Regions from separate parts of the Mesobacillus sp. genome, predicted to be linked through region 1. Evidence: riboswitches for the same ligand, from Rfam matches in the RefSeq annotation. Region 1 holds a riboswitch; each other region holds the start of a gene.

What was found. Region 1 has a riboswitch for cobalamin ahead of AC3EBE_RS03525 (5-methyltetrahydropteroyltriglutamate--homocysteine S-methyltransferase). Riboswitches for the same ligand answer to the same signal wherever they lie in the genome.
Region 2: linked by a shared signal. The riboswitch ahead of AC3EBE_RS06820 (acyl-CoA thioesterase) and the one ahead of AC3EBE_RS03525 (5-methyltetrahydropteroyltriglutamate--homocysteine S-methyltransferase) in region 1 are both predicted to bind cobalamin.
Region 3: linked by a shared signal. The riboswitch ahead of AC3EBE_RS01670 (ABC transporter substrate-binding protein) and the one ahead of AC3EBE_RS03525 (5-methyltetrahydropteroyltriglutamate--homocysteine S-methyltransferase) in region 1 are both predicted to bind cobalamin.

The regions. Positions count from the first base shown of each region.
Region 1 is NZ_JBYNSB010000012.1:185,941-190,244, reverse strand. Features, by position in the region: gene AC3EBE_RS03530 (VOC family protein) at 263-637, shown strand; cobalamin riboswitch at 1,128-1,307, shown strand; gene AC3EBE_RS03525 (5-methyltetrahydropteroyltriglutamate--homocysteine S-methyltransferase) at 1,498-2,613, shown strand; gene AC3EBE_RS03520 (glycoside hydrolase family 16 protein) at 3,223-4,053, shown strand; gene AC3EBE_RS03515 (GH1 family beta-glucosidase) at 4,074-4,304, shown strand, end outside.
Region 2 is NZ_JBYNSB010000020.1:15,228-19,531, reverse strand. Features, by position in the region: gene AC3EBE_RS06825 (ribonucleoside-diphosphate reductase subunit alpha) at 1-1,810, opposite strand, end outside; gene AC3EBE_RS06820 (acyl-CoA thioesterase) at 1,833-2,300, opposite strand; cobalamin riboswitch at 2,465-2,649, opposite strand; gene AC3EBE_RS06815 (MBL fold metallo-hydrolase) at 2,972-3,793, opposite strand; gene AC3EBE_RS06810 (patatin-like phospholipase family protein) at 3,965-4,304, shown strand, end outside.
Region 3 is NZ_JBYNSB010000004.1:31,300-35,603, reverse strand. Features, by position in the region: gene AC3EBE_RS01680 (FtsW/RodA/SpoVE family cell cycle protein) at 1-572, opposite strand, end outside; gene AC3EBE_RS01675 (hypothetical protein) at 988-1,764, shown strand; cobalamin riboswitch at 1,842-2,022, shown strand; gene AC3EBE_RS01670 (ABC transporter substrate-binding protein) at 2,202-3,167, shown strand; gene AC3EBE_RS01665 (FecCD family ABC transporter permease) at 3,133-4,191, shown strand; gene AC3EBE_RS01660 (heme ABC transporter ATP-binding protein) at 4,191-4,304, shown strand, end outside.

The DNA of each region.
Region 1 (4,304 bases):
CAACCGAGAAGATAGTAAAATTGAAACAGATGATGGATGGAATAGATCTTTTTATGGAACGCCTACAATAGGTGGAATTATAGTTGTTGTAATAGTAATCTTCTATTTGATCTTTCAGTAAGATGTTGAAGATTTAAGGCAATGTCAAAAAACAGGACCTTTACTACACGAACGGGGCAGGCTAGTTCAAAAATCGGAAGGGAATAGGGATGTAAAAAGGGAATTACTTGATAGACAATACTAAATAAAGGAGAGGTAGTTTATGAGTAAATCATTTATTGAACAGGTACATTATATTAGAATTCCGGTAAGAAATTTAGTGCAGTCTGCACAATGGTATAGAGATATATTAGGGCTTCAGTTATTAACCATTACTGAGGATCCATTTGCCATTATAAAAGTTAATGAGGGGCCTTTCTTACTTATCTTAGTTCCTACTGAAGATGATACATTTGCACATTTTACAGTTGGTAATGCCCCAGCCTTTAGCATTGGGTTTACAAGTCCCGAATTATCTGGATTTCATACACATCTTATTGAAAATGGTGTTAAGGTTGAGGATATAAAAGAGGATAATGGACATGCCTATTTCCACTTTTTTGATTTAAATGGCAATAAACTCCAAGTGCACTGGTGAGAAATATATATATGAAGGTAATTTAGTGAAAGTCACACTTAGACTAAAAGGGGCATTCTTTACTTAAGGAAAGCTACTGATCCTAATATTCTTGGGATTTCAACACACCTACTTTACATTGGTAGGAAGAAATGTACTTAGACATAGGATGCAATAGTTCCGGATTGTGCTGCCATTCAAGGGCGGCATTTTTGTTATTGAACGGGGCAGCATTCCTGAAGATGGGGAATGATGGAAAAATAGCTGCTGAAACGTTTTTTAATATTTAAAGATGAGTTATTAAAACAACTAGAATTTGTAAGTCAGGATTACGATATTTTCAAAGTTGATTATAAAGTTGAAAGCTTAAAAAGCTTAGAAAATGGTACTTTGAGCTTATGAAAAGAATGAATTCGTAAAGGTTGGATTAGATAGAATTGAATTCGAAATATATTTCAAATATTTGCAATTATCAGGGGAACGAATATAATAGTATTCAAAGTTGATATTCTACTATACCGATAAATAAGGTGTCCGTATGGACTTAATAAGGAATTTGGTTGAAATCCAAAACTGTCCCCGCAACTGTAAGTGCTGATGAAATAAGTAGACCACTGTCTTATAAAGACGGGAAGGACTTAGAGTAAGGTGAAGCACAAGTCAGGAGACCTGCCTTATTTATGTGTGTTATCTTCTTCGGGACTTGGGAAGATAGAACAAGGTTAAATTAATGGACTGTTTTCTGCTGTCTATTAGTCTGCCATTGTTACGAAACCCATCCTTCATGTTGGGTTTTTTATTTTTTTGGAAGTAAAATTCTTTTCTTCTAAATAGAAGAGGTTTTTATTTTAAATACTTTATATATGAAGGAGAAATACATGATGTCCATTACCCTAACAAAAGCTCCGTTCAGGGCTGACCATGTTGGCAGCTTATTAAGACCTAAACACTTGTTGGAGGCAAAAACCAGTTTTCGTAACGGTAATATTAGTTATGAACAACTGAGGGAAATTGAACTTTCTGAGGTAAAAAGAATAGTCGATAAGCAGATTGAAATTGGATTGAAAGCGGTAACCGACGGTGAATTCAGGAGGCATTGGTGGCATACCGATTTTATGGAAAATTTTCTAGGGATGGAGGGATATACACCGGAAAAAGGCTATCAGTTCAGCAAAATCGAAACTGAAAAGCATGATGTTCGGGCTATAGGCAAAATATCTTTCAATCCTGACCACCCGTTTATTCAGCATGCCAGGGAGTTGGTTGAAGTAGTAGGGAACAGGGCTGTTGCAAAGGTGACCATCCCGAGCCCAAATCAGTTTTTCAATGCAGGTATCATCAACCCAGAGTTTTATTCGGATTGGGAAGAGTTTGCAGTGGATATTATTGAAGCTTACAGAAAAACTCTCAAAGCTTTTTATGACGTCGGTGTCCGATATGTACAGCTTGACGATGTTTATATTGCAGGCCTGTCTGCCCCTGCGCTTCCATTTAGTGACGCTCAGTACCCACGTGATTATTTAATCGATCTTGCACTACGAGTCGTTAATGGCGTTCTGAAGGACAAGCCGGAGGATTTGATTGTCACCACTCATTTGTGCAGAGGCAACTATAGGTCTGATTATGCATTTTCGGGCAGTTATGACCTTATTGCGCCAACTTTGCTCAACAAGGAAAAAGTAAATGGGTTTTTCCTTGAATATGATGATGAACGGTCCGGAACATTCGAACCTTTAGTACATATCCCTAATGGTGTGGGTGCACCGCGGGTGGTCCTCGGATTATTTACTTCAAAGTACCCTGAATTGGAAGATAAGGAATTGATAAAAGCAAGGATTAAAGAGGCAGCCCAATACGTACCACTGGAACAGCTGTGCATCAGTCCGCAATGCGGATTCGCTTCTACACACCATGGAAATAACCTCACAGAAGAAGAACAGTGGAACAAATTAAAATTCATTGTTGAAGTGGCGAAAGAGGTTTGGGGAAATATTTAATGCCTACATGGACAGATGAAGCCCGAAATATTGAATAACCCAAGCAGATTAAATTGCCCTTTAGGAAATATTTCCTAAAGGGCTTTGTATTGAATGTTTTTGGTAGTTATACATCAAAAAACTATGATGAAATTTTTGACAACGGTTATATACTCTAATCAGTGTCACTAAAACAACAGATAAAGTGCCCCCGAAACCATTAAAGCAATATACGGCAGACAATGGTCTCTTATGCTAAGTTTGTGAATAATCCTACCTTAAACATAAGGGTCCTTTTTTATAACAACGCACAACAAAAAAAGCTCTGGGCTAAATGGCTCAGAGCTTTTTGCGTGCTAATCATACAGCTAGTGTGTCTGCAAATTTCTGTGCGAAAAGCACTGTTAATTCAAATTTATCACTTCCAAACCGAACCCGTTTCTTTTTGGATCGCCTCTTTTTCTTTTTGCCTCATTAATATTTAAGTATAAATTCACAGCTCCTAAAATATCAGCACCATATTCAAAATTCGCTATCTCAAGATGTGCTCTGGGCACCTGTAAAATAGTATGTACGAACAGGTTTCTGATTTGATCATACGGCCTGGCTTTTAGGAAAGGAGCGATCCAAATGAAGCCGATGAAAAAGAAGGATGAAGAGCTAGGTTCTTTTAGCAAAGAAATGATGGCGCTTTCAAAATTTGAAGATACTTCTGAAAAATGGGAAATGATTTGGGAAGATAGTTTTTCCAGCACGGAGATAGATGCGGGCAAGTGGAATTTTGTTGAAGGCGGCTGGGGCTTCGGCAATGAGGAATCCCAGTATTACACGGCACGCCCGGAAAACGCGAGAATCGAAAATGGGACACTGGTGCTGGAAGCCAGGCAGGAAGAGTACAAAGGGATGGCTTATACATCTGCAAAATTGACGACAAAGGGTAAAGCAGCCTGGAAGTATGGGCGCTTCTCTATCCGTGCGAAACTGCCAGAGGGGCAAGGGATTTGGCCTGCGATCTGGATGATGCCTGAAGACATGGAGCGATATAGCGGATGGCCTGCCTGTGGCGAGATTGACATCATGGAGCAAATAGGCCACCAGCCAGATACAGTTTACGGAACGCTTCATTATGGCGTCCCGCATACATATACGGGGGAAAGCTATAAGCTCCCTGGGCATGAGAAATTTTCAGATGATTTTCATGTCTTTACTTTAGAGTGGGAACCAGGGGAGTTTAGATGGTATGTCGACGGAGTCCTGTATGCCACTCAGAATGAATGGTTCAGTACGTCAATTGAAACGGGAGACCGCCATGCTGGAAATGCTCCTTTTGACCGCGAGTTTTACATGCAGTTCAATCTTGCTGTCGGCGGGAAGTGGCCGGGGTATCCGGATGAAACGACACAGTTCCCGCAGCGAATGACCATTGATTATATAAGAGTTTATAAGAAAACAGATAAATAGATTAGGCTGGTGAACATCATATGAACAGATTTTCAAAGGATTTTATTTTCGGGACAGCAACTTCTTCCTATCAAATTGAAGGCGCTTACCAGGAGGATGGCAGGACGATGTCCATCTGGGATCAGTTTTCGCGTACGCCGGGCAAGGTCTTCAATATGGATAACGGCGATGTCGCATGTGACCACTACCATCTATATGAGAAAGATATCGAAGTCCTGAAAACGCTGGGAGTCGATTCCTACCGATTATCG
Region 2 (4,304 bases), on a different contig from region 1:
CCTTCATCTCAGACCATTTTTCGGAATAATAACCCCGTTTATCAAAATAGGCACCAGTAGACCAGTCCGAACCCTCGAAAAATGGGTAACTGCCTTTCTCCGCGGCTAACTCATTACTGGCCTTAATTGTTAAGTAAGCAATCTCTTCATATAATTCGTCACAGTATGAAACCGCCTCGTTACTTTCCCACTTAATGCCCTTTATCGCGAGCAGATGGTGCCAGCCAAAGGTGCCAAGCCCGATCCCGCGGTAATTCTTATTGGTCAGCTGCGCCTGCAGAACGGGGATTTCATTCATATCAATGACATTGTCGAGCAGCCTGACCTGAATATTTATTAACCTCTCGAGAACGCCATCCGTCACACTTTTAGCCAATGAAATGGACGATAGATTGCACACGACGAAATCCCCTGGCTTTTTATAAATAACAATTCTTCCGTCTTCGACTATTTCCTCTTCAAGTGTTGTGGGACTCATATTCTGTGCGATCTCTGTACAAAGGTTGCTGCAGTAGATCATCCCTTTATGCTGATTTGCGTTGAACCGGTTAACCGTGTCACGATAAAACATATACGGTGTGCCTGTCTCAAGCTGAGAAACCATTATTGATTTAAAAATCTCGATTGCGGGTACCACGTCACGTGACAAATCCGGATGGTAAACACATTCCCAATACCTATCTCTGAAAGATCCAGCACCAGATTCTTCATCATAAAAATCCTCAAGTGAGTATCCCATCACATTCCTTACCTCATGCGGATCAAATAAGTACCAGTCTCCCCGTTTCTCGACTTGTTCCATGAAAAGATCCGGAATGCATACGCCAGTGAATAAATCATGCGTCCTTTGCCTTTCATCGCCATTGTTCAGCTTTGCATCGAGAAAAGGGAAAATATCTTTATGCCAAATATCCAGATAAACGGCAATCGCTCCCTGTCGCTGCCCTAATTGGTCAACAGATACTGCGGTATTATTCAGCTGCTTCATCCATGGAATCACTCCAGAGCTGATTCCTTTGAAGCCTTTTATATCGCTGCCGCGGCTCCTGATTTTCCCAAGGTAAATGCCGATCCCGCCGCCATTTTTGCTTAACGTTGAAACATCGGTATTGGAATCATAAATACTCCTTAAATCATCCTCTACTGTATCGATGAAACAGCTCGACAGCTGGCCATAGCTTTTCCCTGCGTTTGCAAGTGTCGGAGTTGCCACGGTCATATACAGATTGGAAAGTGCCCAGTATGCTTCCTTTATCAAGCCGATTCGCTTTTTCTTCGGCTCTTTCGCCAGTAAGGTCATCGCGATGATCATAAACCTCTCCTGCGGCAATTCAAGGAATTCACCCTGATGTGACCTGGCCAGGTATCGTTCTGCCATCGTCAGCAAACCTATGTATGTGAATAATGAGTCCTTCTCGGGATCTATCAATTTTTCAATAGAGTTAATTTCCTCCTTTGAGTATAACTCCAGCAGCTGCTGATCATAAATCCCCATGGATACAAGTGTATTTATTAACTCATAAAAAGAACCATAGCCACGTTCCCTGTCAGTCCCTCGTGAAATTGAGCTCAGTCTATAGAGCCTGTTCAAATAAAATTTAGCCGCAACATAAGTCCAATCTGGTTCAAAGCTGCTGATTCTTTCCACCGCAGATAAAATCAACAGGTTCTCGGCCTGGTCGATTGACAGCTCTTTGACCTTTAGTGTATTAATAACTTTTTCTTTAAAATCTGTAAAATCAATCTTTTGATATTCTTTTTCAGCTTCATTCATTGCTTTTGTTATGAATTCTTTTTGCATGGTGATCATTATTTAATTCCCCTCCTATTTTTTATGGGTTTCTCATTTCCAGACGGCGCTGCCTTCTCTCTCCTGCTCGCAGAAATAAATCTTTTTCTTCCTCTGTTTGTGGTATCACTCCTGGAACGGCTACAGGCTTGCCTGCGGCATCCTTCGCCACCATAGTTAAAATCGATGTAGTCGTTAACGTTTTTTTACCAGTGTCCAGATTCTCAGATTCTACTTTCACAAAAACCTCCATCGATGTCCGGCCTGTGGAGATGACCACAGCTTCCAGCGTTAAAATATCTCCGACCTCTGCAGAAGATAGAAAATTGACCCGGTCGATCGAAGCAGTGACGACAACCTTCCTGCTGTGCTTCATCGCGGCGATTGCGGCAATTTCATCCACATAAGCCAATACCGTTCCTCCAAAAATCGTGCCCATATGGTTTGTATCCGGCGGTAAAACTAAATGAGTCTGAATTGTTCTTGAAACATTTGAAGATATTGCATCCATTTTTTCTGCTCCTTTTCTAGTAAATGCTGCTTCAGGTGAAAAATTGGGTATAAAAAAACCCATCGCAAAGGATGGGTTCCATAAACGCTGATACACTTAATAGACATATAGATTGCTGAGTCTACCAAATGATCCTCGCTTTACCTTCCCAATTCCCGAAGAAGATAATACGCATAAACATGGCAGGTCTCCTGACTTGTGCATCACTCTACTTTAAGCCCTTCCCATCTATTTGTTAGACAGTGGTCCTTGCTTATTTCGTCAGCACTTACAGTTGCGGGAACAGTCCTGGATTCTCACCAGATTCCCTATTAAGCCTTATTCAGGCACCATGCTTACCGGCATATTCAATATGTAGTTATTAGATACGAATGTAACACAATATATCGTGTTATATTAATAGATAATATAGGAGAATGAAGATTTATACAACTATTAACTTCATTAATAAAAATTTTTATTAATTAGACTGTTGATTTCCGTTCCAGGCGCTTCGCTTTCCTCGGGGCGTGCGGTGAGCCTCCTCGTCGCTTTGCTCCTGCGGGGTCTCACCTGTCCCGCTACATCCCGAAGGAGTCTGCGCGCCTTCCACTACAATCAACGATTTCAGAATTTAACATATGGTAACAGTATAACTTAGAAAAAATCTTCTAAGCTCATATAGAGCTAAATTAAAATCCCTTCAAATTTCCATTCAAGATTGAAGTGATGATGTGAAGCGAATCCCACTCCCCGCCTGAAAATTTGTGGATCGGGTAATTTTTCGGGAATAGTTTAGCCCTGATTTCCTTAGCTGGGTCACCTTGCTTGTGTAGGGTGAGAACTTGATCCTGAATCGTTAATAAATTCTCAAGCTTCCTTCTCAATGCAGCTCGGCCCTCTTCTACAAATCCGGCATGATTGCAGAATACCTCGGCAAAATCAAATGCCAGCACCCGCTGCAGGGATTTAATGGTTTCCGGAATGCTTTCCTCTGCCAGTGCCACTTTGATTTTCTCATTCACAAAGAGATCCCCTGTAAACAATTGGCCTGTTTCCTTATTCAAAAATGCCTTTTGATCATGTGCATGACCGGGAGTATCGATCACTTCCCAACTGGCATTCCTTGATGTAAAAGTATCAGGAATTGGCTGGGCAGAAAAAGGCTTCCTCCTTCCCCAGAAAAGCTGGCGATAGAGGGGGTAATCTGCGGACTGCTGGCAATACTGTATTGATTTTTCATCTAAGTATATGGGGGCTTTCCCATTGTTTTCAATATAGGCGGCACAGCCTGTGTGGTCTTCATGATGATGCGTCAGCATGACCTGATCAAAGTCTGCTTCAGATATAAAGGGTTTGAAATATTTTTTTAAAGAGTGCGATCCTGTGTCGATCAAAACTCCGTCAATTAAAAAACTGTACACATTCAAGTGGACTTTTTGGAAACTCACTTGCCCGTTCAAATAGGAAACGCCATTTACCTGTCCTTCAACTGCGTTTTTCTTTACTAACAATGCCTCTCCCCCTTTACACCAAAATATACCACAAATATCGAGAGAATGAACCATTATTCATTTTAACTTCCATTTTTAAGCATTTGCCTCTTTTTTTTCGCTGACTTGTGTTAAACTGTTCTTTATTCAATTCATTTGTATACAAAGAATTTTTTATCGGGGGGATTGAGGATGATAAACAGCGGTCTGGTTCTTGAAGGCGGCGGTATGAGAGGTGTCTATACTGCTGGCGTTTTGGATTATTTTTTAGAGAAAGAATTATATTTCCCCTATGTCATAGGTGTCTCTGCAGGCGCGTGCCATGGCTCTTCTTACGTTGCAAGGCAGCATGGACGCAACCGCCAGGTGACCATTGATTATGTGGGACATCGCGATTACATCTCCTATCGCAACCTTCTTTTGAAAAAAGAACTTTTTGGAATGGATTTTATTTTCGATAAGCTGCCAAAGGAATTAGTACCCTTCGATTTTGATACCTTTAACAGCTCTACCGACCGATTTTTGATTGGAA
Region 3 (4,304 bases), on a different contig from region 1:
ATTTTCCAGGTGATGCCCGAGGCAAGAATCAGCCCGGTAAAAATCGCAAGGATGACAAGCGCAGTCCCAAGGTCGGGCTGGAGCATGATCAATCCAAGCGGCAGTGCGGTAATCACTCCCAATTTAATGAATAAAATCATATCCGTCTGCAGTGTCTTTCGTTCATATTTTTCATGATGATAAAAGATCGCATTGCTGAGGGCAATGATCAGAAAGACTTTCATGAATTCAGATGGCTGGATTGAGCCGATCGGTCCGATGACAAACCAGCTTTTCGCATTATTAATGTGTGGGGCGATGCTCGAAGGGGCGAGGTAGAGCCCGATTAGAAGCAAGATGCCGAATCCGTACAAATACCAGGATAGCTTTCGGATCTGGTCGCTGTCGAATCTCACCACAACAGCAATGATTCCGGCACCGACGACATACCAGAATGCTTGCTTGAACATGAAATTTTCGCTGTACTGCCCAGTTGTTTGTGCACTGTAAATCGCAGCGCTGCTGGTCAGGAAAAATAAAAACAGTATCAGCGTCAAGGTCCAATCAAACCGGTCATTTTTCTTTCCATCCATTCCATAACACCCTGTCCAAATGCCTTTTATTTTATTGTATTTTACAATTTTATGATAGAGAAGAAATTTTATCCTTAAACTTTCCAGAAATAATAGACGATTCTCGCAAGGTGTAAGTTGCCCGTCAGGACAAAATAATGAAGCTGACTGGACATTTTTCGGCAGAATCAGCTATTGCTGAACACTCAGGCATCTCCGGATGATTACCAATATATGTTAGTGTTTGATCCCAAAAATTTAGAGTGCCGATATAAGATATTTTCTTTGTTTTTTGATAGAATGGAAAGAGCGTTATCTGTTCGGAAGAGACTCCGGAAGTCGAAGGGGAATCCGTCCGCGACGGCTTTCGGGTTTGTGATTTACATATGGCTGTTTTCGGTTCACTGCAAAGAATTTGTCCGGGAGGTTTTGTCCCTTGAAGAAGCATCATCCATATAACCGGGATTTGATTTATGTCCATCTGAACGACCGGGACCAGTATGTTCTTTCATATGGAATTGAGTTTTTTGAATTTGCGCGCTCCTTATCTGATTCACTCAATCATTTGCTGCTGCTAAGGCATCGCTATGAAGATGGGGAATTCAACAGGCACACTCTGTTCGAATATGTTCCAGCTGACAGCGTAGATAAGCTGATGGTCGAGAATGTCCATTCATTCGGCGATTTTTGCTGGATTGATTTTGAAGAAATCGAAGGGTTGAATGTCCTCAGCGGCCAGGAAATTGCTGAGCTCCTTTATTTGGGCCACATCAAGCACCATCTTAAGCTCCCATTCTATAATCAGCTGGGAAACCGGTTCGCCTACCTCGCCCATGAGGATGGCTGGTTCAATAAGACATATTATCGCAACTTTAATGACTTTTTCCGGATGCTTGGAAGTGTCCTGGCCGGGAAGCTTGGCGAGCTGAAGCCAGAAAAGACATTGCTGGGAATCAGGAAAAAGAAGCTTTATCCTTCTGTGAGCAAGGAGATTCTCAAATCGCTGACTCCAGCCATTAAGGAAGGGGCAGTCTTTTCCTTGAAAAACATCCAGCAGAATCGAAATCGAATCGAAATCCCGATTTGGGTCATTGGTGATTTTGCCAGTATGGATGATATGTATGATGAATTTAAAGAGGCAAGCCGGATCAATCCTGACGGCAGATTGATCTTTGATAAGAAGCTGAAGGAATGGAGCCTTCACGCTCAATAGCTCAATTTGTCTATTAAAAGCCGCATATTTTAGAAGCTTTTTTCCGCGGATCATGTATAATTGATAATAGCGGAAAATTACATACTAAATGAAAAGGTGTCTTTCTTCACAAGACTTAATAGGGAAGTTGGTGAAAATCCAACGCGGTCCCGCCACTGTAAATGGTAGCAAGCTGCACAGAGCCACTGTACTTTGTATGGGAAGGCGCAGCAAGCGATGACCATGAGCCAGGAGACCTGCCTGTTCATTGCACCACACAAACCTACGAGGATAGGGAGGTGCCGGCAGGCTTTATGACTTTTTATTGTGTAAAAAGAAATTTGCTTACTCGGACATCTCCCCATCAGGTGGAGATGTTTTTTATTTACTCTTTTCGATTCGGATTGCACCTTTTGCACATCTTAAATGAAAAGAGACGAAAATTGGAGGAGAAGTAAATGAAAAAATGGTATGCAATATTATTAGCAATGCTGATGGCAGTTATGGTGTTGGGCGGCTGCGGACAGTCCGATCAGCCTGAAAAACAGCAGGCTGATCCAGCACAAGAGGAGCAGAAGTCGGATTTCCCTGTGACTGTGAAGGATGCTTTAGATGAAGATGTTGTTATCGAAGAAAAGCCGGAGAAAATTATCTCTTTAATTCCGAGCAATACTGAGGTTGTCTATGCTCTTGGCGATGGTGAAGCGATTGTTGGAGTCACAGATTTTGATAATTACCCTGAGGAAGCGATGTCGAAGGAAAAAATCGGCGGCATTGAGTTCAATATAGAAAAAATGATTTCGCTCAAGCCGGATTTGGTTTTAGCGCATGAGTCAACAGCTGATAGCGTGAAAGATGGCCTGCAGCAGATTAAGGATGCAGGAATCCAGGTTGTCGTCGTGAATGACGCCCAGTCCTTAGATTCAGTATATGAGTCAATTGAAATGATCGGGAAAGCGATTGGCGAGCAGGAAAAAGCGACAGAGCTAGTCGATGAGATGAAGGAAAGATTCGCGAAACTGGAGAAACAGGCAGAAAGCATCAAAGAAGACCAGAAAAAGAGCGTATTTGTCGAGGTTTCCCCAGCACCGGAAATCTATGCTGCCGGAAAGAATACCTTTATAAATGAAATGCTGGAGCTGATCGGTGCTGAAAATGCGATTGGTGATATGGAAGGCTGGCCAAAGATCGACCAGGAAGCCATTGTCGAGCGCAATCCGGATGTTGTCGTCACAACCTACGGATATTATTCAGAAAAGCCTGTTGAGCAGGTGCTTGGCAGACAGGGCTGGAATAATGTGAAAGCCGTCAAGGACAAGCAGGTATTCGATGTCCATTCAGACCTCGTGACCCGTTCTGGCCCAAGGCTGGCTGAAGGAGCAGAGGAGCTTGCAAAAGCCATTTACCCGGACATTTTTAAATAATAAAGGTACAGCATACGCTGTAGCGATTGTATTTTTGATTGCATCGATGCTGCTTGGCATTTCGATTGGATCAGTTTCCATTCCTGTACCCGCTATCATTCAAATCATTGGTGCTGAGATTTTCCGCTTTCAGGGACAGGGAATCGACCCTATGCATACAAGCATTGTAATGGAAATCAGGCTGCCGCGCGTTTTGCTTGCGGGCCTTGTCGGAGCGTCTCTTGCTATCGCAGGAGCCGCTTTCCAGGGGCTGTTAAGGAATCCGCTGGCCGATCCCTATACACTCGGGATTTCATCCGGGGCTTCAATCGGTGCAGTCCTGACCCTGTTTTTCGGGATAAGCCTGCCTTTTATTCAGGGATTCACCTTGCCGGTGCTGAGCATTTTGTTCGCATTCGCGACGGTACTGTTTGTGTTATTTTTTGCGCGCAGAGTGGACCGTCTGCTGAGAGTAGAGACAATTATACTTACCGGGATCATCCTTAGTTCCTTTCTTGGAGCGTTCATTTCGCTGATGATCGCCCTTTCCGGCGAGGAGTTGAGGCAGATTATCGGCTGGCTGCTCGGAAGTGTGTCGATGCGTGGCTGGGCCTACATAAAAATCATCCTCCCTTTCTTTATCATCGGGATGGTCATTTTGCTGGCCAACACAAGAGAATTGAACGCCATGTCCTTTGGCGAGGAACGGGCGCAGCATCTCGGAGTAAATGTTGAAAAAAGGAAGCTGTGGATCCTGCTTTCCGGCTCGCTGTTGACAGGGTCGGCGGTAGCTGTATCCGGTACGATCGGGTTTGTCGGATTGGTGATTCCCCATATGACAAGAACATTGTGGGGACCAGACCACCGGCATTTGCTGCCGCTTTCGATCCTCATCGGCGCCGGCTTCCTTATTCTCGCCGATCTTGTCTCAAGGACCATTATCGCCCCATCTGAGCTGCCAATTGGAGTCATAACCGCATTAATCGGCGCACCGGTATTTGCGCTGATTTTAGTGAGAAATCGCAAGGAAAGAAGTGCTGGCTGATGATAAAAGTGAACAAGCTGACTGGCGGATATGCAGGCGGGGAAGTCCTGAAGGATCTCTCATTTGCAGTGGAAAAAGGTGAGCTGTTTGGCATCCTGGGGCCGAACGGAAGC